DNA from 3 places in the Pseudomonas entomophila genome. Region 3 is predicted to be linked to each of the others. Evidence: riboswitches for the same ligand, from Rfam matches in the RefSeq annotation. Region 3 holds a riboswitch; each other region holds the start of a gene.
The links. A riboswitch is a leader RNA that binds a small molecule or an ion and turns the genes downstream of it on or off. The one in region 3 is predicted to bind cobalamin.
Positions count from the first base shown of each region.

Region 1 (9,836 bases), 720 kb from region 3:
AGGTCGGCGGGTTGGCCGGTGAGGGCCATGATCCGGGGCGCGGGCACGAGCAGCTTAAGGCGCTTGATCACTTCCATGCCGTCGAGGTCGGGCAGGCCGATGTCGAGAATTACCACCTCGGCCTTCGTTTCCGCGGCCAGGCGCGCGGCTTCTTTGCCTTTGCCGGTTTCACCGACGATGGTGAATCGCTCTTTTTCAAGCAGCATGCGCACGGCCAGCCGGACAATGTGGTGGTCATCGACCAACAGCACGGATGTCATGGGGAACTCCTGTTGATGTGGACCCGCTTCCTGTTTCCGTTCGAAAGTCGTTTCGCGGGTCAGCTGTAGGCAGCGCGCACCTTACGGGGATTCAGGATCCTTGGTAATAGGCGAGTATAGGTGTGTTGATTATGCGCAGCTATTTTGTTGAAAAGTCCTACAAAAGGAGGCTGGGCACACCTCCGTTGAAGCTGTCTGGGAAGGGGGTCAGGCGCAGGCTGAGTGCTTTTTGATCACTCGCTGGGTGGAGGCAGGGTTGTTGTCCAGCGCCTTGCCGGTACGGGTCGGCCGCGAGACGAGCTGGCCACCGCAGTTGGGGCACTGGTGGTGGAAATGCCGATCATTGCACGCGCGGCAGAACGTGCATTCGAAGGAGCAGATCAGCGCGTCCGGGCTTTCGGCTGGCAGGTCACGGTCACAGCACTCACAGTTGGGGCGTAGTTCGAGCATGTTGGGGTTTCCAGTAGGCGTGAAAGCCCCAGTGTGCTACGACGTGAGGGGTGGCGGCAAATGGCTCATGGGCCGGGCCGGTAGAGGTGGGCGTGCCCGGCGCGGTAAAGGGCCGAATCGGCGAAGGGGGCATCCCCCAGTACATGGCCGACGAGGATCAGCGCTGTGCGCCGGAAGCCTTTGGCCGCTACGCGCTCGACGATATCCGCCAGAGTGCCCTTGGCCCAGTCCTGGTCCGGCCATGTGGCGCGGTGCACCACCGCGACAGGGCAGTCGGCGCCGTAGTGGGGCAACAGTTCGGTGACGATTCGGGCGAGGTGCTTGACCCCCAGATGGATGGCCAAGGTGCTGCGGTGCCGGGCCAGGTCGGCCAACTGCTCCCCGGGTGGCATCGGCGAGCTGTCGCCGTAGCGGGTGAGAATCACGGTTTGCGCCACGTCGGGCAGGGTCAGTTCGCACCCCAGCAGGGCGGCGCTGGCAGCGGTCGCGGTGACGCCCGGCACGATCTGGTAATCGATGGCCAGCTCGCGCAGGTGGCGAATCTGCTCGCCGATGGCGCCGTACAGGCTGGGGTCGCCGCTGTGCACCCGAGCCACATCGTGGCCAGCGGCGTGGGCCTGGCGCATGGCCTCGACGATCTGCTCCAGATGCAGTTCGGCGCTGTTGATCACGGTCTGGGCGGTGTGCCCTTCGAGCACGGCGGGAGGCACCAGGGAGCCGGCATAGATGATCACCGGGCACTGGCGGATCAGGCGCTGGCCCTTCACCGTGATCAGTTCCGGGTCGCCGGGGCCGGCGCCGATGAAGTAGACCGTCATGGGAATTCCTTGCAGGTGGGAGGGCGGATTATCCGCCGATGGCCAGGGCCAGGGTGGCGCCAGCCAGGGTCTGTTTCGGGATGTGCAGGCGTGGCGGCGTGAATGCCTGGCCGGCCAGGGCCAGTGCCGCGCTTTCGGCTACGCCCCAGCAGCCGGTCTGGGCGTAGGCGACGGCGGAGCGCTGGGTGAGCTGCGCTTCGAAACCGAGCAGATGTGGGGCATCGAAGCAGATGAACGGCAACCCCAGGCGCTCAGCCAGCGCCAGCAAGCCGGGCTCACGCGCCTTGGGCGTGATGCTGGCGATGCCGCGCAGGCAGGAAAGGGGCAAGGCGTGAAGGGTCAGGGTCTGGCGCAGCAGCACCGAGAGTGTCTCGACCGGGCAGCCGCGACGGCAGCCAAAGCCGGCGTACAACGCCGGCTGAGCGGGATGCAGGGACATCAAGCGTGGCTGGAGCGACGGTAGAGCCAGGCGCTGAGCAGGCCCAGCGCCAGCCAGAAGGCGGCGTTGGTCAGCCAGGAGGCGATCTTGAACTGCGCTTCGAGGGCTTCCGGCGCCAGGCTCTCATGCACGGGCGGTTGCGGCGCGCCGATGACATGGGGGATGACCAGCAGGGCGACGCCGATCACCTTGAGCAGCCAGTGACGGGCGAACACCAGCAATGCCAAACCTGCTGCGGTTGCAGCGGCGGTAGCGACCCACCAGGTCTGGCGTTGGCCAAGGTCGGCGGCGGCAGTGCCAGGTAGTTCGGGTGGCAGGCCCAGGGTCGGGGCCAGGCAGAACACGGCGAAACCGGCCAGGCCCCAGAGCGCGCCGGTGCTGACACGGCCAGGCTCGCGCAGGCTGTACAGCGCGGCAAGGATCAGGGCGAAGCCTACCGCCACTACCAGGTTGCCGCCGGTGGTGGACAGCACACGCTGCCAGCCATCCTCCGGCGCCCAGGCTTCGGCGCTGTGCTCATGTTCGTGGGGCGCGGCGGCCTCGCCATGCGCGTGGTGTTCGGCGGCGGGGGCGGCGTTCTCGTAGGTTTCCGCCTGGAGAATCAGCGGAGCGACCCAGAAGCTTTGCAGCAGGGTCAACAGCAGGGCGGCCAGCAGCCCGCTGAAGCCCGCGGTACGGGCGATGCGCGTGATCATGCGGGCGTACTCAGTGGCAGGGGAAGGCGGCGCTGTGGCGGGTATCATGAGCGGCGTTGTGCACCGCCTCGATGTGCGAGAAACCGGCGAAGTAGACCAGGCACAGGCCGAGCAGGCTGGCACCGATGGCGATGATCATGCGCTGGCTGAGGCTGACGGGGGTGGCGATGCTGTGTTTCGTGCTGGTGATGGGCATGACGCGTTCCTCTGCTGTTGCTTTTGTCGGGCATTGGGGCAACGGGCAAGCGCGGCGACCCCGGGCGAAGCTCGCCCAGGTATGCGACAGCGCCCGCCCACCGCGGGGTGTTCATGTGGCGTCAGGCCGGTCTCCGGGCTGGCGAGGTGGAGCGGGGCTCCGTTGTTGGCGTCACCTTCCCATGCCGTGTCGACGGGCACAGTGGTCAAGACGCTTCACTCGCTTACCGTTGCGGGGGCAGCACCGGCATTGTCCGGCCTCTTGCAAAGAGACGCGTGACGCACCGGTTTCCCGTTTCACCCCAAGGGGGCACCTGAACGCAGTGCGCTAGCAAATCATGGGGCGAACCTTGCGTCAATGGCGGCGGCGGTTGACCGCAAGGCAGGCTCTGCGTAGCCTTGCCGCTTCGAGGTTCTCCGGCGTTGGCCGGAGCTAAGACGGGAACGCGGTCGATGCCGCGGCTGCCCCCGCAACTGTAGGCACTGGAACGGATCGGCACAGCCACTGCGCACGCGCGGGAAGGCGCCATCCAGCTGGCATTCTTGTCGGCGCAGTGCGAGCCAGGAGACCTGCCTCGTGACGTTTTCGACTTTCAACCGGGCGGGGTGATCCGGTGGCGAACCAGCCAGGCCGGCACGGCCCGTGGCTATCGTCCTGCATGCCCGCGCCACAGCCGCCAAGGGCACCGCGACATGAAAACACTGGCCAAGCTCCCCGTCACCATCGTTACCGGCTTCCTCGGCTCGGGCAAGACCACCTTGCTCCGCCATATGCTCGACAACGCCCAGGGCCGCCGCATCGCGGTGATCGTCAACGAGTTCGGCGAGCTGGGCATCGATGGCGAAATTCTCAAACAGTGCAGCATCGGTTGCAGCGAAGAAGAGGCCAATGGCCGCGTCTATGAGCTGGCCAACGGTTGCCTGTGCTGCACGGTGCAGGAAGAGTTCTTCCCGGTGATGCGCGAACTGGTGGCCCGTCGCGGCGACCTGGACCACATCCTCATCGAAACCAGCGGCCTGGCGCTGCCCAAGCCTCTGGTCCAGGCCTTCCAGTGGCCGGAAATCCGCAACGCCTGCACCGTCGACGCGGTGATCACCGTGGTCGACAGCCCGGCCGTGGCAGCGGGCACCTTCGCCGCCTACCCGGACCAGGTCGACGCCCAGCGCAAGCTCGACCCCAACCTCGACCATGAGTCGCCCCTGCACGAACTGTTCGCCGACCAACTGGCCAGCGCCGACCTGGTGGTGTTGAACAAGGCCGACCTGATTGATTCAGAAGGCTTGGCCAAGGTCCGCGCCGAAGTGGCCGAAGAGCTGCCGCCGGCGGTCAAGGTGATCGAGGCCAGCAGCGGTCGCCTGCCGCTGGAGGTGTTGCTGGGCGTGGGTGCCGAGTCCGAGGCGCATATCGATGGCCGGCGCACCCACCACGATTCGCACCACGATGGCGATGACCATGACGACCATGACCACGACGCCTTCGACTCCATTTCCCTCGACCTGCCCGAAGCCGACGAAAGCCTGTTGCTCGACGCCCTCACGCAACTGGTCACCGAGTTCGGCATCCTGCGCGCCAAGGGCTTCGCCGCCATCCCCGGCAAGCCGATGCGCCTGCTGATCCAGGGCGTGGGCACCCGCTTCGACAAGCACTTCGACCGCGCCTGGCGCAACGAAGAGCCGCGCATCACCCGCCTGGTGCTGATCGGCCAGGACCTCGATGCCGCGCAACTGGAAGCGCGCCTGCGCCAGGCCCTGGGCGCCTGACCCATGCACCTGCTGCGGACCCAGCCCGGCGGCTTCGTGCCGGACGACAGCATCGCCGATCTCGGCCAGACTCCCGCCGAGTTGGTGATCCTCTGCAGCGGTGATTCGCACCTGGCACTGCTGGCCGAAACCGCCGAGCAGTTGCCGGAGGACTTTCCCAGCCTGCGCCTGGCCAACCCCATGCAGGTGCAGAACCATGCCTCGGTCGATCTCTATGTCGACGAGGTGCTGCGCCACGCCAAGGTGATTCTGGTCTCGCTGCACGGCGGCGTCGGCTACTGGCGCTATGGTGTCGAGCAACTGGTGGAACTGGCCAACCGAGGCGTGCAACTGATCTTGGTGCCGGGCGATGATCGCCCCGATCCGCAACTGACCGACCTGGGCACGGTGCGTGGCGAGCAGGCCGAGCGGCTCTGGCACTACCTGCGCCAGGGCGGCAAGGCCAACGCCGTCAACCTGTTCAACTGCCTGGCCAACCTGTGGCTCGGGCGTGACTATCCGTGGCAGGAGCCGCAACCGTTGCCGCGCACCGCGGTCTACCACCCGAACAAGGCCAGCGCGGTGCCCGAGGACTGGTACGCAGAATGGAACCCGACGTTCCCGGTGGCGCCGTTGCTGTTCTACCGCTCGCACCTGCAAGCGGCCAACACCGCGTTCATTGACGTGTTCTGCCAGCGTCTGCAGGCCTGCGGCCTGAATCCGCTGCCGATCGCCGTGGCCAGCCTCAAGGAGCGCGCTTGCCTCGATCAGGTTGAAGACTGGCTCGACGCGGTCGAGGCCGAAGTGGTGATCAACACCACCGGCTTCGCCCTGTCCAGCCCCGAACAGCCCAACCTGCGCCCGCTGCGCCGCGACGTGCCGGTGTTGCAGGCGATCTGCGCCCAGGACAACCAGCCTGCCTGGGAACAGAGCGAGCAGGGACTGGGTGCCCGCGACCTGGCCATGCACATCGCCTTGCCGGAACTGGACGGGCGCATCATCACCCGGCCGGTCAGCTTCAAGGACCTGGCCTGGCGCAGCGAGCGCAGCCAGGCCGACGTGGTCTGCTACCGGGCCCACCCTGAACGCATGGACTTCGTCGCCGAGCTGGCGCGGCGCTGGGTGGAGCTGGCGCGCCTGGACAACCAGGAGAAGCGCATCGCCCTGGTGCTGGCCAACTACCCGACCCGCGATGGGCGCATCGGCAATGGCGTCGGCCTGGACACGCCGGGCGCCGCCCTGAACATCCTCCAGGCCCTGCAGGCGAATGACTATCCGGTGGCGGGTCTGCCGGGCAGCGGTACCGAGCTGATCCACCAGTTGCTCGGTGGGGTGACCAACGACCTCGACCACCTGGACCACCGCCCCTGCGCCCAGAGCCTGAGCCTGGCGGACTACCAGAGTGCCTTCGCCGCTTTGCCCGAGGCGAACCAGCGCGCCGTGCTCGAGCGCTGGGGGCCGCCCGAGCAGGACCCGATGTTCCGCTCCGGGCGCATGATGGTCGCCGGGCTGCGCTACGGCCTGACCTTCGTTGGCATCCAGCCGGCCAGGGGCTACCAGGTCGACCACAGTGCGGTGTACCACGACCCGGACCTGGTCCCGCCCCACGGTTACCTGGCGTTCCACTTCTGGCTGCGCAACGGCTACGCCGCCGACGCGGTGATCCATGTCGGCAAGCACGGTAACCTGGAGTGGCTGCCGGGCAAGGGCGTGGGCCTATCCAATGAATGCTGGCCGGATGCGTTGCTCGGCCCGCTGCCGAACATCTACCCGTTCATCGTCAATGACCCGGGCGAGGGCGCCCAGGCCAAGCGGCGTACCCAGGCGGTGATCATCGACCACCTGATGCCGCCGCTGACCCGCGCCGAAACCTACGGCCCGCTGCGCCACTTGGAGCAACTGGCCGATGAGTACTACGAAGCCCAACTGCTCGATCCACGCCGCGCCCGCGAGCTGCAGCGCGACATCCTCGAACTGGTCAAGGCCAACCATATCGACCGCGAGTTGCAACTCGAAGGGCAACTGGACGACGCGGCGGTGTGGCTGCCGCGCCTGGACACCTACCTGTGCGACCTGAAGGAATCGCAGATCCGCGATGGCCTGCATGTGTTCGGTCAGTCGCCCCAGGGGCGCTTGCGCAGCGACACCTTGCTGGCGCTGCTGCGGGTCGAGCGGGGAGACGGCAAGGGCGGTAATGCCAGCCTGATCCGCGCCCTGGCCAAGGCGCTGGAGTTGGGCTTCGATCCGCTCGATTGCGACTTGGGCCAGGCCTGGGCAGGGCCACGTCCGGCATTGTTGCAGGCCTGTGACCCAGGGCTTTGGCGCACTCAGGGTGATACCCGCGAGCGCCTTGAGCTGCTGGCGATCAGCTTGATCGAGCAGGCACTGGTGGGCGACGTCTGCCTGCCAGACACACCCTGCTGGCAGCCTGTGCGCGAAGTGCTGCGCGCTTTGTGTCAAGAGGTCGCGCCCAACCTGGACGCGTGCGGCGGCGCCGAGCTCGATGGCTTGCTGGCCGCCCTGGCCGGGCGTTTCGTGCCCGCAGGCCCCAGTGGCGCGCCCAGCCGTGGGCGGCTTGACGTACTGCCGACCGGGCGCAACTTCTATACCGTCGATGTGCGCAACCTGCCAACCACCACGGCCTGGCGCCTGGGCTTCGCCTCGGCCAACCTGATCCTCGAACGCCACCTGCAGGATCACGGCGACCACTTGCGCCAGCTGGGGCTGTCGGTGTGGGGCACGGCGACCATGCGCACCGGCGGCGACGACATCGCCCAGGCGATGGCGCTGATGGGCGTGCGCCCGGTGTGGGCGACTGGCAGCCAGCGGGTGGACGACTTCGAGATCCTGCCGCTGAGCTTGCTCGACCGCCCGCGGGTCGACGTGACCTTGCGGGTTTCGGGCTTCTTCCGCGATGCCTTCGGCAACCTGATCCGCCTGTTCGACGCGGCGGTGCAGGCGGTGGCTGCGCTGGACGAGCCGGACGACCTCAACCCGCTGGCCGCCCGTGTGCGAACAGAACGAGAGAAATTGTTGGGTGACGGCATGGATGCCGAGCAGGCCGGCCGTCAGGCCGGCTGGCGGGTGTTCGGCGCCAAGCCCGGTGCCTACGGCGCAGGCGTGCAGAACGCCATTGACGGGCGCCTGTGGCATAGCCGCGACGACCTGGCCGAGGTCTACCTCAACCACGGTGGCTACGCCTATGGCGCCAGCGACGAGGGCACCCCGGCCCGCGCCCAGTTCGCCCAGCGCCTCAGCCAGGTGCAGGCGGTGCTGCAGAACCAGGACAACCACGAGCACGACCTGCTCGACTCCAACGACTACTACCAGTTCCAGGGCGGCATGCTGGCTGCCGCCGAAACCCTGGCGGGCAGCGCCCGGGCCAGTTACCACGGCGACCACAGCCAGGCCGACCGCCCACGCATCCGCACCTTGAAGGAAGAGCTGAACCGGGTGATCCGCGCCCGTGCCCTGAACCCCAAGTGGATCGACGGCGCCAAGCGTCATGGCTATAAAGGTGCGTTCGAGCTGGCCGCGACGGTGGACAACCTGTTCGCCTTCGATGCCACCACCCACCTGATCGACGACCATCATTACCAAGGCCTGGCCGACGCTTATGTGCTCGACCCGGCCACCCGTGATTTCATGCGCGAGCACAACCCCGAGGCGCTGCGTGACCTCACCGAACGCTTGCTGGAAGCCCAGCAGCGGGGGCTGTGGCAGGAACCGGGCAACTACCGCGACAGCCTCGAGCAGCAGTTGCTCGACGGCGAGGAAGACAGCTGAACATGAGCGAACCCGTGCAATTTCCCCTGGCGGCCGTGGTCGGCGCCGACGATCTCAAGCTGGCCCTGTGCCTGACGGCCATCGACCCGAAGATCGGCGGCGTGCTGATCGAAGGCCCGCGTGGCATGGCCAAGAGCACCCTGGCCCGTGGCCTGGCCGACTTGCTTGGTGATGGGCCGTTCGTGACCTTGCCGCTGGGCGCGACCGAGGAGCGCCTGGTCGGCACCCTCGACCTGGATGCCGCCCTGGGCCAAGGCCAGGCGCGCTTCTCGCCGGGGGTGCTGGCCCATGCCGACGGTGGCGTGCTGTACGTCGACGAGGTCAACCTGCTGCCCGACCCGCTGGTGGACCTACTGCTGGACGTGGCCGCCAGCGGCACCAACCGTGTCGAACGCGATGGCATCTCCCATCGCCATGCCGCCCGCTTCGTGCTGATCGGCACCATGAACCCGGAAGAAGGCGAGCTGCGCCCGCAACTGCTTGACCGTTTCGGCCTCAATGTCGCCCTCGAGGGCTTGCCGGCGCCAGAGGCGCGGCAGCAGATCATCCGCCGACGTCTGGCGTTCGACAGCGACCCTGAGGCGTTCTGCGCCGAGTGGGCGCAAGCGCAGGCGCAACTGCGTGAGCGCTGTCACCAGGCGCGCGGGCAACTGGCTTCGATTGCCCTGGACGACCAGGCCCTGGCCTGGATTACCGAACGCTGTTTTGCTGCTGGCGTCGATGGCCTGCGTGCCGACCTGGTTTGGCTGCGCGCCGCCCGGGCCCATGCCGCCTGGCGTGGCGGTGCGGCTATCGAGGAGGGTGATGTGGAGGCGGTGGCCGAGTTTGCCTTGCGCCACCGACGGCGCGCCGATGCGCAACAACCGGCGCCGGCCGGCGCGGCTGAGCCGTCGCCGGGGCGTGAGCGTGAGCAAGCGCAGGGCGACTGGGGGGCATTGCCGCCGCAGCCGGTGGCCGGGGGTGCGCGGCGCGAGGTGCCGAACTGGGCAAAAAAGCCCTGAGCATCCGCCCGCGCGACACCCAGGCGGCGGATGCCAGGCCCCGCGCAGGTCAGCTGAAGGGGGTATCCCGTGGCCGTCCGCGCGTGGCCGATGGCGGGCGAATTGCCTGGTTGCCCACGTTGCTCAAGGGCCGGCCTCGTCAGCGCCAAGATCTATGCTGGCAGCAACGTCAGGCCGACGGGCCTGCGTTGTGGCTGGTGGTCGTCGACGCGTCGGCCTCGACTCGCCGCCATCAGGCCCTGGCCCAGGCCAAAGGGCTGCTGGCCGAGCTGTTCGACCAGGCCTACCGACAACGGGCGCGCCTGGCGCTGCTCACCGCCAGCGGCAACCGGCCACACTGGCAGCGCCACGGGCTCAAGGCCTCGGCGGCGTTGCAACCTTGGTTGCAGGGGCTAGGGGCCGGTGGTGGCACACCATTGTTCGCCGCGCTGGAGGAGGCGCGCCACTGGTTA
Region 1 covers NZ_CP063832.1:1,136,151-1,145,986, forward strand. Annotated here, with positions in the region: gene IM733_RS05165 (response regulator transcription factor) at 1-260, opposite strand, end outside; gene IM733_RS05170 (DUF1272 domain-containing protein) at 468-710, opposite strand; gene cobM (precorrin-4 C(11)-methyltransferase) at 776-1,528, opposite strand; gene IM733_RS05180 (cobalamin biosynthesis protein) at 1,557-1,967, opposite strand; gene IM733_RS05185 (CbtA family protein) at 1,967-2,662, opposite strand; gene IM733_RS05190 (CbtB domain-containing protein) at 2,673-2,858, opposite strand; cobalamin riboswitch at 2,966-3,190, opposite strand; cobalamin riboswitch at 3,251-3,449, shown strand; gene cobW (cobalamin biosynthesis protein CobW) at 3,551-4,618, shown strand; gene cobN (cobaltochelatase subunit CobN) at 4,622-8,383, shown strand; gene IM733_RS05205 (ATP-binding protein) at 8,386-9,384, shown strand; gene IM733_RS05210 (vWA domain-containing protein) at 9,486-9,836, shown strand, end outside.
Region 1: another riboswitch for cobalamin. It lies ahead of IM733_RS05190 (CbtB domain-containing protein); the one in region 3 lies ahead of IM733_RS07900 (ABC transporter ATP-binding protein).

Region 2 (9,836 bases), 1.1 Mb from region 3:
AAGCTGTCGAGGATCACCCCCAGCGCTGGGTGGTCGGCCTGGCGTACCAGGTTCCAGGCCTGCTGGTAGGTGTTGACGTGGCGGCCCCAGGCCAGGGCCTCGTAGCCGATACGCAGGCCGCGATTGCCGGCATGTTCGGCGAGCAGGCGCAGGTCGTCCACCAGCAGTTGCTCGTCGCCCAGGGCGTCGGGCTGCACGTTGCTGCACACCAGCACCAGGTCGGTGCCCAGCTCCTGCATCAGGTCGAACTTGCGCTCGGCGCGGTCGAGCTGCTTGTGCAAGCGGTCGCGGCGGCAGCCTTCGAAGTCACGGAAAGGCTGGAACAGGGTGATGGCGATGCCGAGGTCGGCGCACATCTTTTGCACCTCGCGCGGGCTGCCGGCGTAGTACAGCAGGTCGTTCTCGAAGATCTCGACGCCGTCGAAACCCGCGGCGGCGATGGCTTCGAGCTTTTCCGGCAGGGTGCCGCTGAGGGACACGGTGGCAATCGAACGCTGCATGCTGGGGTTCCTTGTTGTTGTGGGGCGTTCCTCTTTAGGAGCGGCTTCGGCCGCGATCATCCGCGAAGCAGATGCCAGGCACTGCAGCGCCTGCATCGCGGCTAAAGCCGCTCCTACAGAGGTCATGCCAGATCGATGAGGGCAGCGGTAACGACAGCCCATCAATCGGCCTGGCATGAGCGATTATTCGCAGGTAAAGTCACCCCGGCAACGAACTTTGTACGGAACAGTTAGTTTTCGTTCGATTACCGAACAAAACCCGTTCCGGCGAATTGATTCACCCACCCCCGTGAACAACCATGAACACCAGTCGCAGGCCCCGCCGGCCTTTCTCGCTGCCACGCCGGTCGTTCGGCGGGTCCTGCGCCGCACCGCCCAACGTCACCACATAATAAGTTCAATAAAACGGGTACCGACCTATGCTCACGTTCCTCGCCCTGCGATCCGCACCGTCACGTTCGTCTTCTCCTTATCGCCCCACGGTTCACGCGCCCTGTGCGCGCTGACCTTTCGGCCACCGACAAGAACAACGGAGACAACATGGCCCGCACAAGCTCCCAAGCCAAGAAAGCCACCGCCAGCGGATGGATCGGCTCTGCCCTCGAGTACTACGACTTCTTCATCTATGCCCAGGCCGCGGCGCTGATCTTCCCGCAGATCTTCTTCCCCTCCACCGACCCGAAAATGGCCATCATCGCCTCGCTGGCCACCTACGGCGTCGGCTACCTGGCCCGCCCGGTGGGCGCCTTCGTGCTCGGCCACTGGGGCGACACCCGCGGGCGCAAGAACGTGCTGCTGCTGTGCATGTTCCTGATGGGCCTGTCGACCATGGCCGTGGGCCTGCTGCCCACTTACCACGACATCGGCCTGCTCGCCCCGGCGTTGCTGGTGCTGCTGCGCCTGGTCCAGGGCTTCGCCGTGGCCGGCGAGATCTCCGGGGCCAGCTCGATGATCATGGAGCACGCGCCGTTCGGCCGCCGTGGCTACTACGCCAGCTACACGCTGCAGGGCGTGCAGGCCGGCCAGGTGATGGCGGCGGCGGTGTTCCTGCCGCTGGCCTACTTCATGCCGAGCGAGGCCTTCAACGAATGGGGCTGGCGCATTCCGTTCCTGATGAGCGCGCTGGTGCTGTTGGCCGGCTTCATCATCCGCAAGGAGGTCCACGAAACCCCGGCCTTCGTCCAGGAAGAGCAGCAGGACAAGGTCGCCAAGTCGCCGATCAGCGAAGCCTTCCGTCACAGCTGGAAGCACATGGTGCTGGTGATGTTCATGGCGCTGATGAACGTGATCCCGGTGGTCGCCACCATCTTTGGCGCGGCCTACGCGGTGCAGCCGGCCTACGGCGTGGGCTTCGACAAGAGCGTGTATCTGTGGATCCCGGTGGTGGGCAATATCGTCGCGGTGCTGGTGATCCCCTTCGTCGGCAACCTCTCCGACAGGATCGGCCGCCGCCCGACCATGATCGCCGGTTGCCTGGGCTCGGGCCTGCTGGCGTTTGTCTACCTGTATGCGATCAGCATCCACAACGTGCCACTGGCCTTCGCCGCCTCGATCGTCATGTGGGGCATGGTTTACCAGGGCTACAACGCGGTGTTCCCAAGCTTCTACCCCGAGCTGTTCCAGACCCGCTACCGGGTTTCGGCCATGGCCATCGCGCAGAACGTCGGCACCATGCTCACCGCCATGCTGCCGGCGCTGTTCGCCACCGTGGCACCGCCGGGCTCGGACAACATCCCGCTGGTGGTGGGCGGGCTGGCATTCTTCATCACCTGCGTGTGCGCGTTCGCGGCATACCTGGCGCCGGAGACCCACCGGCTGGCCATGGAAGACCTGGGCAACCCGCAGGCAACGCCCATGGCGCAGGAAGCCTATGAAGCCAACCGCAAGGGCAACCTGAAAGCGTTCGGGCATTGAACGCCGCGGGGCAGACCTGTCGCGCACTGACAGTGCCTGGCCCATCCAGATGATTGACTCCCCCCTCGTTCGATGGTCAGATGCGCGCCAGTTTCAGGTGTCCTGCGCCGCCGTGCGCAGGGTGAAACGGGAAGCCGGTGAGTCGTTGTCACGACAAGTCCGGCGCTGCCCCCGCAACGGTAAGCGAGCGACCCCTTCGACAGACCACTGTGCACCCGCATGGGAAGGTGAAGGTTTCATGCCCCTCGCAAGCCCGGAGACCGGCCTGAAGCCTTACTTGGCAACCCGCGGTGGGCGGGCGCAGGCCGGTCATCGCGTGCGCGCCTGCGTATGTGGTTCGCCTTTGCGTGTTTTCCACCGGGATCCATTCATTCCTGCAGCAGTGGAACGACATGTCCCGATTCAACAAGCTTCACACCCTGGCGGCCTGCCTGGCCGTCTCGCTCCCGGCCCTGGCCGACGACCACCAGGGTGCCCCGCTCACCCTGCCCTCGACGGCGGTCACCGAGACCCGCGAGCCCTCGGCCATCGACCTGGCCACCCCGACCCAGGCCGGTTCACGGCTGAACCTCAGCGCCCTGGAAACCCCGGCCAGCACCAGCAGCATCAGCGCCGAGCAGATCCTGCAACGCAACAACCTCACCGTGCAGGACGCCGTGACCCGCTCCCCGGGCATCACCTTCATCGGCACCCCCGGTGATGGCGGCACCGGCCTGTCGGCGCGCGGTTTCAGCGGCCAGGGTTCGGTGATGACACTGTTCGACGGCGCGCGGCTGTACACCGGCGCCGGCACCCTGACCTTCCCGGTCGACCCGTGGATGGTCGAGCGCATCGACGTGCTGCGCGGCCCGGCGTCGGTGCTGTACGGCGAAGGCGCCACCGGCGCGGTGGTCAACGTGATCCCGAAAAAACCCTTCGCCGGCGAGATCCACAACCGCCTGCGCCTGGGCTACGGCTCGTGGGATCGCCAACAGCTGGGGCTGGACAGCGGCGGCAGCCTGAGCGAACGCCTGAGCTACCGGGTCACCCTCAACAAGCAGGAAGGCAACGGCTGGGTCGACCGCACCGACTCGCGCAACCTGTCGCTCAGCGCCGCCCTGCGCTTCGATGCCAGTGACGACCTGAGTTTCACCCTCGCCCACGAGCGTGGCGACGCCGAGCCGGCCAACTACTTTGGCACGCCGCTGATCGACGGCCACTACCGCGACAGCCTGCGCAAGAAGAACTACAACGTGCAGAACGACGTGCAGCGCTACCACGACGAGTGGACGCGCCTGACCACCGACTGGACGCTCAGCGACACGGTCTCGGCCAGCAACCTGCTGTACTACATCAAAAGCCGCCGCCACTGGCGCAACGCCGAGGACTACACCTGGAACGCCGATGAGGGCCTGCTGCAACGGGGCAGCTACCTGGAGATCAAGCACAACCAGGAGCAGCTCGGCGACCGCCAGAGCTTCACCTTCGACCACGGGCTGTTCGGCCTTGCGAGCAAGACCGTGGTGGGTGTCGAGTACAACAAGATCCGCTTCAACGTCGACAGCAACGCGCCCTACAACGACGACGGCGTCGACCTGGTCGACCCATGGAACCCGGCACCGAGTGGGTTCCACAGCGCCTCACCGCTGCGCCCGCAAAACCTTTCCACCACCCACACCGTCGCGCTGTTCGCGGAAAACCGTACCCAGTTGACCGAGCGCCTGTCGCTGGTCACCGGCGTGCGCCGCGACCAGAACCACATCGACCGCGACAACCTGATCGATGGCTCGCGCAGCGACGTCAGCCTGCGCGGCGGCAACTGGCGCGCCGGGCTGGTCTATGCGCTCAGCGACGATCTGTCGGTCTACGGCCAGTACTCCACCAGCGAGGACGGCGTCGGCAACCTGATCAGCCTCAGCCAGAAACAGATGGACTTCGACCTCACCGAGGCGAAGCAGACCGAGTTCGGCGTCAAGCAGCGCTTCTGGGACGGCCAAGGCGAATGGACCCTGGCGGCCTACCACATCGTCAAGAAGAAGCTGCTGGTCTACGACCCGGCCAGCAAGACCCAGCAGCAGGCCGGGCAGCAGACCTCCGACGGCCTGGAGGCCTCGCTGGAACTGGCGCTGGGCAACCAGTGGCAGCTGTCGGCCAACGCCGCGCTGGTGCGGGCCAAATACGACGAGTACCTGCAAAGCACGGCGCAGGGGGTGATGGACCGTGCCGGCAACCGCCCCGCCAACGTGCCGCGGCGCACCGCCAACCTGTGGCTGAGCAAAGGCTTCGGTCAGACGCTGGATGCCGGCGTGGGCCTGCGTTATGTAGATGAGCGCTATGCCAGCGTCGACAACGAACAGGCCGTGCCGGGCTATACCGTGGTGGATGCCAACCTCGGCTGGCAGGTGCTGCCGGACGTGCGTCTCGGCCTGCAGGTGAACAACCTGTTCAACCGCGACTACGTGGTTTCGGCCCACAGCGGCGAGCAATGGCTGCTCGGCGCGCCGCGTTCGTACTTCGCCACGGTCGACTACAGCTTCTGACCCTTCCCATTGACCTGACACAACTTCTGTAGGAGCGGCTTCAGCCGCGATCACCCGCGAAGCGGGTGGCCAGACACCGCGGTGCCTGTATCGCGGCTAAAGCTCCTACTTGCGCCCGCGCTCATTGCATTTGCCCTTTGCGCCGAACCCATGGCATAGATGCGAGTCCACACGTGTATGTGCCCGTATCGAGCCTCAAGGAGTTTCACGCATGAGCAAGCACCCTTACGTCCCGCCCAAGGTCTGGACCCACGAGGCCCCCTCAGGCGGCCAGTTCGCCAGTATCAACCGCCCGGTGGCCGGCCCGACCCACGACAAGGACCTGCCCGTGGGCAAGCACCCGCTGCAGTTGTACTCGCTGGCCACCCCCAACGGCGTGAAGGTGACCATCCTGCTCGAAGAATTGTTGGCCCTCGGCCATACGGGCGCCGAATATGACGCCTGGCTGATCCGCATCGGCGAAGGCGACCAGTTCGGCAGCGGCTTCGTCGGGGTCAACCCGAACTCGAAGATCCCCGCCCTGCTCGACCGCAGTGTCGAGCCGCCGGTACGGGTGTTCGAGTCCGGCTCAATCCTGCTTTACCTGGCCGAAAAGTTCGGCGCACTCCTGCCCACGTCGCTGGCTGCGCGTACAGAGACGCTCAACTGGCTGTTCTGGCAGATGGGCTCGGCGCCCTACCTGGGCGGCGGTTTCGGCCATTTCTACGTGTATGCGCCGGAAAAGTTCGAGTACGCCATCAACCGCTTCACCATGGAAGCCAAGCGCCAGCTCGATGTACTCGACCGCCGCCTGGCCGAAAGCGCCTACCTGGGCGGTGACGAATACAGCATTGCCGACATTGCCGTGTGGCCCTGGTATGGCCAGCTGGTGCGCGGCAACCTGTACGGCGCGGCCGAGTTCCTGGCGGTGCACGAGTACCCGCATGTGCAACGCTGGGCCGACGCCATCGCCCAGCGTCCCGCGGTGCAGCGCGGCACCCGGGTCAACCGCACCTGGGGCGATGAAGCCAGCCAAGTGCCAGAGCGGCACTCGGCAACAGACATCACGGCCCTTTGAACTAAAGTGTCAGTCTTGATCCGGCATGAAACCCAACGCCATGGCCAACTGCCGGTCAACACTGCCTTCAGGCTCCCAGACCGACAGCAGCGGTTCGCTCAGGCAGCGCAGCCCTGCTGCCTGGGCCCTGGCGTGGGTCAGGTAGTCATGGTCGATGACGTTGATCGACACCAGCAGCTCCTCCAATGTCGGGGATTTCTGGACGATGTAGTGCCAGTCGCTCATCTCGTATGTTTGCGCAACAGCCCAGATCGCGGACTGCAACAGATCCTGCTCCCCATGCCGGATCGCTGACCGTACCAGTGCCCTCTCCCGTGACAGGTGGCCATACAACTTGCCAGGGCTGAAGCACATCAGTGCCGCGTAGTAACCGCGCTCGAGTGTCTGCCCACATGCCGCCACGTGGGCGAAGCTCAAGTCGTGATCCAGGCGCCTGGCCTTTGGCTTGATCAGCTCGTCCTGCTCAAAGGCGACAAGCAGGGCCTCAAGCTCCTCGACATACATCACCCCCAGCGCCTGCTGTGCGTCGATATCCCCATCCAGCCAATAGCGTGCGAAACGATAGACCCGGCAGGCCAAGCCGTGGCCCCACATTGACCAGACCAGGCACAGGTTTTCCAGCGCATGGCGGTTTTGCCCAAGGCACAGCCGCCTCACCAGCGCCATGTCCCAGCTCGGGGCAAGCCCCCGGATATTCACGTCCTTGTCTTCAGTTCCCGAATAACGCAAAAAAGCACCTGGGCACATCAAGGCAAAATTGCGTATGTGTTCAAGGAACAGACTGGAATAGGCACGCCCCGTTTCCAGCTCATTGGCGTGGGCAATGAGTGCTTGCGCAGCCTCCTGCGCGGCGACAGGATTGTCTTGGTTGAACCAGATTCGCGTGGGGATGCCTTCGATGCGGGTACTACCCGGCTCGCTAATGATGTCCCCGTGGTTGTAATGGGTGATCGGATAGACCAGCGACCTGCTGATCTTCGCGTAACTTCTCGGAAACCAACGCTTGGCCAGCAACCAGCCGTCCGCGCTGGTGCTGGAGATCAGGTGGCGCTCGATGACTCTGTTATCGAAGATTTCGTGACGGAATTCGGGGCAGTTTTCTTCGGTCTGCCTCAATCGGGTCACCAATCCGTCCGAAGCCTCTGGCAGATAGAAGCCGATGAACCGCTGGCAGCCCCACTGCTGCATATCCCCCAGTGGCGACGTCTCTACGCTGCGAGGAACACTGCCACCCTGGTAGTGCTTGCAACTGACCAACCAACGCTCATCGCCCACCTTCAGCACCAGGTCAGCACCGTTGTCTGCCCCGCGCCCCACCGTCTTGATCACCTGTGCATCGAACAATGTGACGAAGAACTCGCGGGCAAACTTCTCGAACGCACTCACGTCCGACGAAGGCGGCCGCGACGGCGGAATTTCGGTGAAGTCGAGGCAGATCGATTCGTGCTTGCTCATGCAGGCTCCGTGGCGTGGCATTTGGCAACACAGCATCCCGGTTTTGCGAAACACCAGCAATGCCACGGTGCACAGAACCATTTCCGGTGTGCATGCCTGCGTTCAGCAAGCCCTTCTTGCTACACTCGCCGCCATGATTTCCACCTGCACAACTGGTGACAGCATGATCGATGTAACCGAGGTTTCCATTGCCGAACTGCGCGACGCGCTCGAGTCCGGCCGCACCACCGCGGTCGAGCTGGTGAAGGCCTACCTGGCCCGCATCGACGCCTACGATGGAGCCGACACCGCCACCGCCCTCAACGCCGTGGTGGTACGTAACCCTGAAGCGCTCAACGAGGCCGAGGCCTCCGATGCCCGTCGCGCCCAAGGCCAGACCCTCGGCCCGCTGGACGGCATCCCCTACACCGCCAAGGACAGCTACCTGGTCAAGGGCCTGACCGCCGCCTCCGGCAGCCCGGCGTTCAAGGACCTGGTCGCCCAACGCGACGCCTTCACCGTCGAGCGCCTGCGCGCCGGCGGCGCCATCTGCCTGGGCAAGACCAACATGCCGCCCATGGCCAACGGCGGCATGCAGCGCGGCGTCTATGGCCGCGCCGAAAGCCCGTACAACGCCAGCTACCTGACCGCGCCGTTCGCCTCCGGCTCCTCCAACGGCGCCGGCACCGCCACCGCCGCCAGCTACAGCGCCTTCGGCCTGGCCGAGGAAACCTGGTCCAGTGGCCGTGGCCCGGCCTCGAACAACGGCCTGTGCGCCTACACCCCGTCGCGCGGGGTGATCTCGGTACGCGGCAACTGGCCGCTGACCCCGACCATGGACGTGGTCGTGCCTTACGCGCGGACCATGGCCGACCTGCTGGAAATTCTGGACGTGGTGGTGGCCGACGACCCCGACAAGCGTGGCGACCTGTGGCGCCTGCAGCCGTGGGTACCGATCCCGGCCGCCTCGAGCGTGCGCCCGGTTTCGTACCTGGATCTGGCGGCGAACGCCGACTCGCTCAAAGGCAAGCGTTTCGGCGTGCCACGCATGTATATCAATGCCGACGACGAAGCCGGTACTTCCGAGAAACCCGGCATCGGCGGCCCAACCGGCCAGCGCATCCACACCCGCGCCAGCGTGATCGACCTGTGGCAACAGGCGCGCCAGGCGCTGGAAGCGGCCGGCGCCGAAGTGGTCGAGACCGACTTCCCGCTGGTCTCCAACTGCGAGGGTGATCGCCCCGGCGCACCGACCGTGTTCAACCGTGGCATCGTCAGCAAGGAATTCCTGCATGACGAACTATGGGAGCTGTCCGGCTGGGCCTTCGACGACTTCCTGCGGGCCAACGACGACCCCAAGCTCAACCGCCTGGCCGATGTCGACGGCCCGCTGATCTTCCCCCACGACCCAGGCACCCTGCCCAACCGTGAGGACGACCTGGCCGCCGGCATGGACGAGTACGTCAACATGGCCAAGCGTGGGCTCAAGGCCTGGGACCAGATCGCCACCGTGCCCGATGGCCTGCGCGGCCTGGAGCAGACCCGCAAGATCGACCTGGAAGACTGGATGGACGAAAAAGGCCTGGATGCGGTGCTGTTCCCCACCGTGGCCGACGTGGGCCCGGCCGACGCCGACGTCAACCCCGCATCGGCGGACATCGCCTGGAGCAACGGCATCTGGGTGGCCAACGGCAACCTGGCGATCCGCCACCTGGGCGTACCCACCGTGACCGTGCCCATGGGCGTGATGGCCGATATCGGCATGCCGGTGGGGCTGACCTTCGCCGGCCGCGCGTACAGCGATAACAATCTGTTGAAGTTCGCCGCCGCCTTCGAGTCGACCGGCTCCCGGCGCATGATCCCGCCGCGCACCCCCAAGCTGGGCTGATTCACAAAAGCGCCCCTTTTGCTTGTAGGAGCCAGCCTTGCTGGCGAACGCAAGGCGCAGCCTTGCCATGAGACCGGTTCGCCAGCAAAGCTGGCTCCTACAAGAAACACCTTGGGAATTTCAACAAATCATGCAAATATCAACCGTGTGTTGATTTTTTGCATGATGCCATGACCCCCACCCAAGAACGCCAACTCACCCTCACCGTCCTCAAGGCCACGCTCCAGGCCCTGGGCAGCGTCGCCCCGCGCAACCTGGAAATCCTCCTGCACGACCTCGACCACCCGGAACGCTCCGTGGTGGCCATCGTCAACGGCCACCTTTCCGGGCGCCAGGTCGGCAGCCCGATTCTCGCCGCCCCCGAGCAGGACCAGGGTTTCAAGGCCCTGATGCAGGCCTGCGCCGACCAGCAAGGCTATGAACCGGTGGTGCTGCCCGACTACCCCACCACCTTGAAGGGCCGCACCTTGCGCAGCGCCACGGCGATCTTCCGCGACCGCCACGGCCACCCCTTCGCCAGCGTG
Region 2 covers NZ_CP063832.1:754,149-763,984, reverse strand. Annotated here, with positions in the region: gene quiC (3-dehydroshikimate dehydratase QuiC) at 1-500, opposite strand, end outside; gene IM733_RS03460 (MFS transporter) at 1,041-2,414, shown strand; cobalamin riboswitch at 2,493-2,697, shown strand; gene IM733_RS03455 (TonB-dependent receptor) at 2,807-4,933, shown strand; gene yghU (glutathione-dependent disulfide-bond oxidoreductase) at 5,145-5,990, shown strand; gene IM733_RS03445 (restriction endonuclease) at 6,000-7,445, opposite strand; gene IM733_RS03440 (amidase) at 7,609-9,312, shown strand; gene IM733_RS03435 (helix-turn-helix transcriptional regulator) at 9,483-9,836, shown strand, end outside.
Region 2: another riboswitch for cobalamin. It lies ahead of IM733_RS03455 (TonB-dependent receptor); the one in region 3 lies ahead of IM733_RS07900 (ABC transporter ATP-binding protein).

Region 3 (9,836 bases):
ACCAGGCCGGCTTCTCGCAACTGGTGCTGGCCCGCGAGCTGAACCTTCAGCAGATCCGCGCCATCGCCGCCGAGACCGACGCGGCCATCGAGTTCTTCATCCATGGCGCGCTGTGCGTGGCCTTCTCCGGCCAGTGCAACATCTCCCACGCCCAGACTGGGCGTAGCGCCAACCGTGGCGACTGCTCCCAGGCCTGCCGTCTGCCGTACACGCTCAAGGACGACCAGGGCCGCGTGGTGGCGTTCGAGAAGCACCTGCTGTCGATGAAAGACAACAACCAGACCGCCAACCTGCGCGACCTGGTCGATGCCGGCGTGCGCTCGTTCAAGATCGAGGGCCGTTACAAGGATGTGGGCTATGTGAAGAACATCACCGCCCACTACCGCAAGGAGCTCGACGCGATTCTCGAAGACCGCCCGGCGCTGGCCCGTGCCTCCAGCGGGCGCACCGAGCACTTCTTCGTGCCGGACCCGGACAAGACCTTCCACCGCGGCAGCACCGACTACTTCGTCAGTGATCGCAAGATCGACATCGGCGCCTTCGACTCCCCCACCTTCACCGGCCTGCCGGTGGGCGTGGTCGAGAAAGTCGGCAAGCGCGACCTGCTGGTGGCCACCGACGTGCCGCTGACCAACGGCGACGGCCTCAATGTGCTGGTCAAGCGTGAGGTCGTGGGCTTCCGCGCCAACATCGCCGAGCTCAAGAGCGAGTCCGAGGAAGACGGCCAGAAGCGCTACCGCTACCGCGTCGAGCCCAACGAAATGCCCGAAGGCCTGCACAAGCTGCGCCCCAACCACCCCCTGTCGCGCAACCTCGACCACAACTGGCAACAGGCCCTGCAGCGCACCTCCGCCGAGCGCCGCGTGGGTGTCGAGTGGCATGCGGTGCTGCGCGAGCAGCGCCTGATGCTCACGCTCGGCAGTGAAGAGGGTGTCAGTGTGCAAGTGGCCCTCGACGGGCCGTTCGGTGCCGCCAACAAGCCGCAACAGGCACTGGACCAACTGCATGACCTGCTTGGTCAGCTGGGTACTACGATGTACCACGCCACGGCCATCGAACTCGATGCACCGCAGGCCTACTTCATCCCCAACTCGCAGCTCAAGGCCCTGCGCCGCGAAGCCATCGAAGCGCTGACCGAAGCGCGGGTCAAGGCGCACCCGCGTGGCGGGCGCAAGGCCGAGACCACGCCGCCGCCGGTGTACCCCGAGTCGCACCTGTCGTTCCTGGCCAACGTCTACAACCAGAAGGCCCGCGATTTCTACCACCGTCACGGCGTGCAACTGATCGACGCAGCCTACGAAGCCCACGAGGAGCACGGCGAAGTGCCGGTGATGATCACCAAGCACTGCCTGCGCTTCTCCTTCAACCTGTGCCCCAAGCAGGCCAAGGGCGTCACCGGCGTGCGCACCAAGGTCGCGCCGATGCAGCTGATCCAGGGCGACGAGGTACTCACGCTGAAGTTCGACTGCAAGCCCTGCGAGATGCATGTGATCGGCAAGATGAAGGGCCATATCATCGACCTGCCGCCCCCGGGCAGCGCGGCGGTGGCGCAGGTGGTCGGGCATATCAGCCCGGAAGACCTGCTCAAGACCATCCCCCGCGCACCGCACTAAGCGATACCCCCTGTAGGAGCCGGCTTGGCGGCGAACACCGGCACAGCCGGTGCCAGCCACCGCGTTGCCTGGTTCGCCGGCAAGCCGGCTTCTACAGGTCCGCAGAATTTAAAAGTCTCATATGAGCTAATTTCGTCTCATATGTTATAGTCCACGATCTTTCGTCAGCTTTCGCCCGCCATCGGCACCTGCGGGCGATCATCGACTCGAGGTCATTCATGCGTAGATCCCTCCAAGAAGAACGCCTGCTCAAGGCGCTTGCCCATGCCATCGTGATTCAACCGCGTGCCACCCTGAAAGAGCTGGCGGAAACCGCCGGCGTCAGCAAGGCCACCCTGCACCGCTTCTGCGGCACCCGTGAGAACCTGGTGAACCTGCTCGAGGACCATGGCGAGCAGGTGCTGAACCTGGTCATCCAGGAGGCCGACCTGGAGCGGGCCGAACCCCTGGACGCCTTGCGCCACCTGATCGCCGAACACCTCAAACACCGCGAAATGCTGGTGTTCCTGATGTTCCAGTACCGCCCCGACACCCTGCTCAACAACGCTGAAGACCGCCGTTGGGAGGCCTACACCCAGGCCATGGATGCGTTCTTCCTGCGCGCCCAGCAGATGGGCGTGCTGCGCATCGACATCAGCGCGGCGGTGTTCACCGAAATGTTCATGACCATGATCTACGGCATGGTCGACGCCGAGCGTCGCGGGCGCGCGGCCAGCGCCAACACCGCCCAGGCCCTGGAGCAATTGTTCCTGAACGGTGCCCGCACGCCGGCTTGACGCTCAGGGCGCGGCCAGCCGCGCGACAATCGCCTCGGCCAGCGCCCGCACCCGCCGTGGCTGCACCCGGCTCGGCGGGTAGACGATCTGCAGCGCTACCTCACCAGCGCCGTAGGCGGCCAGCACCTCCACCAACCGGCCGCTGTCCAGGTCAGCCTGCACATCGCGGATCGACTTCAGGCACAGGCCATGCCCGGCCAACGCCCAGCGCCGCACCTGTTCGCCATTGTTGGCCACCCGACGCCCGCTGACCCGCACGGGGTATGCGTTGCCCCCCAGGCGAAACGGCCAGGTACGCTCGGCATGGATGCCAAAGCGCATGACGATGCAGTCGTGGTCCGCCAGCTCATCGGGATGGGCCGGGATGCCATGACGTTGCAGGTACTCCGGCGCGGCGCACACCACCCTGCGGTTGTCCCCCAGCACCCGCGCGCGCAACGAGCTGTCGGCCAATGTGCCATAGCGAATGGCGAAATCGATGCCCTGCCCCACCAGGTCGACATAGCCATCGGTAAGGTCGAGGTCGATGGCCACCTGCGGATGGTCCGCCAGGAAGCGGTCGAGGATGGGTGCGATGACGTTCTGCCCCAGGTCGACCGGCGCACTCAGGCGGATCAGCCCCGCGATGTTCTCGCTGCCATGCCTGATGCGCCCTTCCAGTTCGTCGGCCTCGGCCAGCAGGCGCCGCGCGCCATCGGCCAACACGCGCCCCTCGTCGGTAAGATTGAGCGAACGCGTGGTGCGGGTAAGCAGCGCCACGCCGTAGTGAGCCTCCAGCGCCGACAGGCGTTCGGACACCGTCGCTGGCGACAGCCCCCGCTCACGGCCTGCGGCTGACAGGCTGCCTTTTTCGATGATGGCCAGGAACAGCGCCAGGTTATCCAGCATGGTTTTCGCTTTTTCCGAAATATGAATTTGTCTGCCACCTGATTATTAGCGATTTACCCACTAATTACACTGACGCCTCCCCTACCCACCCCATCGGGAGACTATCGATGACCAGCAGGAGAGATTTCGTCAAAGGCACCCTCGTCGGCGGCATCGCCGCAGCGGCCGCAGGCACGGTGCTGACCAGTGGCGCCGCCACCCCGCCCCGCAGCAGCCCCGCCCCGGCAGGCGGTGGCGGGCCGTTCTGGCCCAACGGCGCGCAATTGGTGATCTCGATCTCGTTGCAGTTCGAGTCGGGCAGCCAGCCCGCCCACGCTGAAAGCCCGTTCCCGCCGCTGGATGCGCGCTACCCAGACACCATTGCCCCCAGCTGGTACCGCTATGGCCCGCTGGAGGGTGTGCCGCGCCTGCTCGACCTGTTCGACCGGCACGGTATCAAGGTCACCTCGCACATGGTCGGCAAGGCTGTCGAAGCCTACCCGGAGCTTGCCGCCGAAGTGGTGCGTCGCGGCCACGAGGCCGCGGCCCATGGCCTGTACTGGGCACCGCAATACAGCCTGACGCCCGCCGAGGAACGCCGTCACTACGAGCAGGCGGCGGCCATCGTCGAACGGGTTACCGGCCAACGCCCGGTGGGTTTCAACGCCTTCTGGATGCGCCATTCCCGGGACACCCTGAACATCCTCCAGGACCTGGGCTTCCTCTACCACATCGACGACCTGTCCCGGGACGAGCCGTCGATCACCCCGGTACGCGGCAAACCCTTCGTCGTGGTGCCCTACACCCTGCGCAACAATGATATCGGCCGCATCGCCGGCTCCACCGCGATGACCGGCGCCGCCCTGCTGCAGGAACTCAAGGACGAGTTCGACGTGCTGTATGCCGAAGGCCGCCAGCGGCGCCGGCTGATGTCGCTGTCGGCCCACGACCGCATCGGCGGCACGCCGACCGTGGCCCACGCCCTCGACCAGTTCATCGCCTATGCCAAGTCCCACCCCGGCGTGGCCTTCCTGCGCAAGGACGAGATCGCCCGCTGGACCCTGGCCCAGGGCAATGCACCGCTGAACCCGGCCAGGGTCTTCGACTGACTGCGCTCAGCGCGCGGCCAGCCCGGCCTGCTGCAGGAAGGTCAGGTTGTCTTCCAGGTGCCAGTCCTCGGCAATGCGGCCATCGGCGATGCGATAGATGTCCATGGCGATGAAGTCGATGGCCTCGCCCTGCCCCTGGCGCTCGCCCAGCTTGCCAGTGAAATGCCCGGTAAAGCGCAGGGCCGCGGTAACCCGGTCACCGGCAACGATCATCTGCAACACCTCGCAGCGCAGGTCCGGCACCGCCGCGCGGAAGGCCTTCGAGGCTTTCAGCGGGCCTTCGATACCTTGCGGCCGCCCCGCCGGCAGGGTGTTGTCGCGAAAGTCCGTGGCCAGCGCGGCGCGGGCCATGGCTTCGTCGCCGGTATTCCAGAAGGTGTCGTAGCGCCGGGCGGCGAGGATCTGCTGTTCGAGCTGTGCCTTGGGCGGGCTGTGGTCGACCACCAGCACGGCTGGCGTGACCAGTTCGCCGGCACTGGACAGGTTCGCGGCAGCCGCCAGCACCAGAGGGGTCAACCAGCGGCCGGCACGCAGCCCCGAAACCTTGGATTCGGTATTCATGTTCAATTCCTAAAAGTGTCGTCAGAGAAGGCATGGCGCGGCCGCGAACCATGCAGACAAGCCTATCCAGTTGGCGCCAAGCCCTCAAGAAGGCACTTTCCACTCACCTGGTCACCCTGGAGTAACCCCGTATGGCCCATTACCGGGAATGCCCCGCCTATGACGTATTCGCCCTCGCCTGCCCCGCGCGGATGGTGCTCGACCGCCTGGCGGACAAATGGGCCCTGCTGCTGATCGACCGCCTCAGCGCCGGTGAACGCGTGCGTTTCAACCAACTGCGCCGGGACATGGCCGGGATCTCGCAGAAAATGCTGTCGCAAACCCTGAAGCGCCTCGAGCGCGACGGGCTGATCGAGCGTGAAGTGCATCCCACCGTGCCGCCCACCGTCGAGTACGCGCTGACCGAACTGGGCGCGACCCTGGGCGACACGGTCGAGCGCCTGGCACGTTGGGCGGAGTCGAACATGCCTGCGATACAGCTGGCCCAGCAGCACTACGACCGCCAGGCTGCGCGCCACCTTGATTGACTCGCCCGCGCATAAATGCTCAGATGCGCCCCTTGTTTCAGGTGTCCCTGGCCGCCGTGCCAGGGGTTAAACGGGAAGCCGGTGCCTCGTTCAGCGAGAAGTCCGGCGCTGCCCCCGCAACGGTAAGCGAGCAAGGTATTCGACAGACCACTGTGCCAACGGCATGGGAAGGTGAATGCCCGTGCGCCTCGCAAGCCCGGAGACCGGCCTGCAACCTCTGTTTGGCAACTCCCGCGGTGGGCGGGCGCGTGCCGGTCTTGGGGCAGCCCGCTGCCTGCAATGCCTTCATGCGTCCACCTCGCCGGGCTTCACTTTCTCGCTACGGGCGCGTCCGCATGTCTTCACCCCTCCTGCGCATCGAGCGCCTGCACTGGTCACCCGCTACCGGCGAGCCTTGCCTGCTCGACGATGTCACGCTCGAAGTGCGCCCCGGCGAGTTCGTTGGGTTGATCGGCCCCAACGGCAGCGGCAAGACCAGCCTGCTGCGCTGCGCCTACCGTTTCAACCGCCCACAGGCCGGGCGCGTGCTGCTCGAGGGTGAGGATGTCTGGCAACGCCCGCCGCGCTGGGTGGCCCAGCGCATCGCGGTGATGCTGCAGGAGTTTCCCGAAGACTTCGGCCTCAGCGTGCGCGACGTCGTCGCCATGGGCCGCACGCCGCACCTTGGCTGGCTCGACGGCGACGGCGACCCGGCGCCCATCGAGGCCGCCTTGCGCCAACTGGGCCTGGAAGACCGCGCCGAGCAAGGTTTCGCCCACCTGTCCGGTGGCGAAAAGCAGCGTGTGCTGCTGGCCCGGGCCCTGGCCCAGCAACCGCGCCTGCTGGTGCTCGACGAACCGACCAACCACCTCGACCCGCGCTACCAGTTGGCCCTGCTGCAGCACCTGCGCGGCACCGGCCTGGGCCTGTTGGCCAGCTTCCACGACCTGAACCTGGCCGCGGCCTTCTGCGACCGCCTGTACGTCATCGAGCAAGGCCGCATCAAAGCCGGCGGCACGCCCGCCGAGGTGCTGACCGAGCAGTGCCTGGCCGAAGTCTTCGGCACCCGCGCCCTGGTCGACCGCCACCCCCTGGCCCATCACCCGCGCATCACCTGGATCAGCCCCGCATGAAGCGATCGTTACTCCCCCTGCTCGCCGCCTTGCCCCTCGTGGCGGCAGCCAGCGACTACCCCGTGAACGTACGCAGCTGCGACCGCACGGTGACCTTCCAGCAGGCACCGCAACGGGCGGTCAGCCACGACATCAACCTGACCGGCATGCTCCTGGCCCTCGGCCTGCGCGAGCGGATGATCGGCTACAGCGGCATCAGCGGCTGGAAAACCCTTGCCCCCTCCTTGAGCCAGGCATTGACGGGCCTGCCGGAACTGGCGCCACGCTACCCATCGGTGGAGAACCTGCTGGACGTGGACACCGACTTCCTGTTCGCCGGCTGGGGCTACGGCATGGAGGTCGGCGGGACGCTCACACCGCAGCGCCTGGCGTCGTTCGGTATCCCCGTCTACGAATTGAGCGAGTCTTGCTCGCGGATCATGCCCCGGCACCCGGCAAGCCTCGACGACCTCTACACCGACCTCGACAACCTCGGGCGCATCTTCGACGTGGCGCCACGGGCCCAGGCGCTGGTCACCCAGTTGCGCGGGCGTATCGCCAAGGTTGCCAAGACCCTCGCCAACGTCCACGACCGCCCCAAAGTGTTCCTCTACGACAGCGGCGAGGACCGCCCCACCACCTCCGGCAGCCTGGGCATGCCCCAGGCGCTGATCGCGGCGGCCGGCGGCGACAACGTGATGACCGACGTGCAAGCCAGCTGGACCGAAGTCAGTTGGGAAAGCGTCGTCGAACGCGACCCCGACATAATCGCGATCGTCGACTACGGGCCGACCACCTGGCAGCAGAAGCGCGATTTCCTGCTCCAGCTCCCGGCGCTGGCCGATGTGAAAGCCATTCGCGAACGTCGCTTCGTGGTGCTGTCCTACCTGCAGGTGACGCCCTCGGTGGACAACGCCGATGCCATCGAACAGCTGGCCGCTGCCCTGCACCCGCAACTGTTCGCGCAGGCGCGGCCGTGATGCCGCTACGCAGCCCCACGGCCTACCGGCTGCTGCTCGTCGGGTTGGTGGCCGCCCTGCTGCTGTCCTGCCTGGTTTCGCTCGGTTTCGGCGCGGCCCAGGTGCCACTGGCCAACGTACTGGACATCGTTCTGAAGCAGGTAGGGCTTGCCGAGGCCGGCAACTTCAGCCGTGGCCAGGAGCAGATCGTCTGGCAGATCCGCGCGCCACGGGTGCTGCTCGGCGCGCTGGTGGGCGCCGGGTTGGCGCAGGTTGGGGCCGCATTGCAGGCCGTGACACGCAATCCACTGGCCGACCCGCATTTGCTGGGGGTCAGCTCCGGGGCCGTGCTGGGCGCCGTGCTGGTGGTGTTGTTCCTCGGGCCCTTCGCCGGCGTGCTGAGCCTGCCACTGGCGGCGTTCCTCGGCGCCCTGGGCTGCATGCTGCTGGTGCTGGGCGTGGCCAGCCGGCGCGGCCGCCTGGACAGCGAGCGGCTGCTGCTGGCCGGCGTGGCGGTGTCGTTCGTGGTGATGGCGCTGGCCAACCTGCTGCTCTACACCGGCGACCCCCACGCCGCCAGCTCGGTGATGTTCTGGATGCTGGGTGGCCTGGGCCTGGCGCAATGGTCGCTGCTGTGGCTGCCGGCCCTGGCCGTGCTCGCCGGATTCATCTTGCTGATGAGCCTGGCCCGGGCGCTCAATGCCCTGATGAGCGGCGAGCAGACCGCCGTGAGCCTGGGCTTCGACACCCGCCGCGTGCGCGCCCAGGTGTTCGTCGGCACGGCGCTGCTCACCGGGGTGCTGGTATCGCTGTCCGGCGCCATCGGCTTCGTCGGCCTGATGCTGCCGCACATGGCCCGGCGCCTGGTCGGCGCCGAACATCGCCGGCTACTGCCGACCTGCGCGTTGCTGGGGGCGCTGTTCATGGTCTGGGTCGACATGGGCGCGCGCACCCTGATCGCCCCCCAGGACCTGCCGATCGGCATCGCCACGGCGGCCATCGGCGGGTTGTTCTTCATCGCGCTGCTGCGCCGTCGCGGCTAGGTTCTGGCGCCACGCCACGCAGCCCCCGCAGCGCTGCGCGCAGCTCGGCGGGGCGCACCGGCTTGGCCAGCACCGCGATCCCCCGCGCCTGCAACGCCGCCTGCAGCCGGTCGATATCGTGCCCGGTCATGATCAGCGCCGGCACCGCCCAGCCGCGCTGGGCGCGCAGGTAATCGATGCAGTCGATGCCGGTGGCCTTCGGCCCCAGGTCGTAGTCGGCGACGATCACGTCACAGTCGCTGGCCAGGCCCTCGGCCGAATCGTGGGCCTGCACCTCGCAGCCCCAGCGCTGCAACAGCGCGCAGGTGGCCTGCAGGACATTGTGGTCATCCTCCACCAGGCACACGCGCAAGCCGGTGAGCAGCCCCGCCTGCAAGGCCGGGTCGATGGCCAGTTTCGGCATCTGCGCGACAGCCCTGGGCAAACCACTGAGGCGCACTGTGGTGCCGTGGCCAGGCCGTGAACGCAAGCTCACCGCCATCCCCATCAGGCGGCCCAGGCGCTGGACGATGGACAACCCCAGGCCAACGCCTTCGACGTCCTTGTCGCGGGCCTCGCGCACCCGGTAGAACTCCTCGAACACCTTGCCCTGGTGCTCCTCGGCGATCCCCCGGCCCTGGTCGCAGATGACGATGGCCAGCCCCTCGCCACAGGGCCGCACCCCTACCAGCAACGGCCGGCCGGCGGCGTACTTGAAGCTGTTGGACAGTACGTTCTGCACCATGGTCGCCAGCATCCCGGGGTCGGCGCGGGTCCAGTGCCGGCTGGCCACCTGGCGCATTTCCACCCCCGCCCAGCGCGCCGCCTCGGCGTTCTGGCGCAGCAGCTCGCGCAGGAAGCCATCCACCGCGAAGGTCTCGAACTTCGGTTGCACCCGGCCGTTGTCCAGGGTGTAGAGGTCGAGGATCGAGCGAAACAGTTGCGAGACGTTGAGCAGCGAACGGTCGATGCTGTCCACCAGGCGCCGCTCCTCATCGCCCAGGCGCGCCTCGCGCAGGCAGGCGGTGAACAGGCCGATGGAGTGGATCGGCTGGCGCAGGTCATGGCTGGCCTGGGCCAGGAAGCGGGATTTCTCGCGGGTGGCGGCCTCGGCCAGGGCCGTGGCCTTGCGCGTGCGCTCCAGCAGCAGGTGGGCGTAGAACGGGATCAGCGTGCTGGTGGTCAGCAGCATGGGCAGCAGGAACGGCTGCTGCTGCCAGTAGGGCGTGAACCACCACACCGCCACCAGCGCGCCCAGGGCCAGCACGGTGGCGATGGCCAGGTAGCGCGAGCCGAAGCGCATGCCGTTGC
Region 3 covers NZ_CP063832.1:1,852,078-1,861,913, forward strand. Annotated here, with positions in the region: gene IM733_RS07870 (peptidase U32 family protein) at 1-1,613, shown strand, start outside; gene IM733_RS07875 (TetR/AcrR family transcriptional regulator) at 1,832-2,389, shown strand; gene IM733_RS07880 (LysR family transcriptional regulator) at 2,393-3,277, opposite strand; gene IM733_RS07885 (polysaccharide deacetylase family protein) at 3,385-4,365, shown strand; gene IM733_RS07890 (ester cyclase) at 4,372-4,926, opposite strand; gene IM733_RS07895 (winged helix-turn-helix transcriptional regulator) at 5,058-5,453, shown strand; cobalamin riboswitch at 5,476-5,679, shown strand; gene IM733_RS07900 (ABC transporter ATP-binding protein) at 5,789-6,565, shown strand; gene IM733_RS07905 (ABC transporter substrate-binding protein) at 6,562-7,524, shown strand; gene IM733_RS07910 (FecCD family ABC transporter permease) at 7,524-8,546, shown strand; gene IM733_RS07915 (ATP-binding response regulator) at 8,518-9,836, opposite strand, start outside.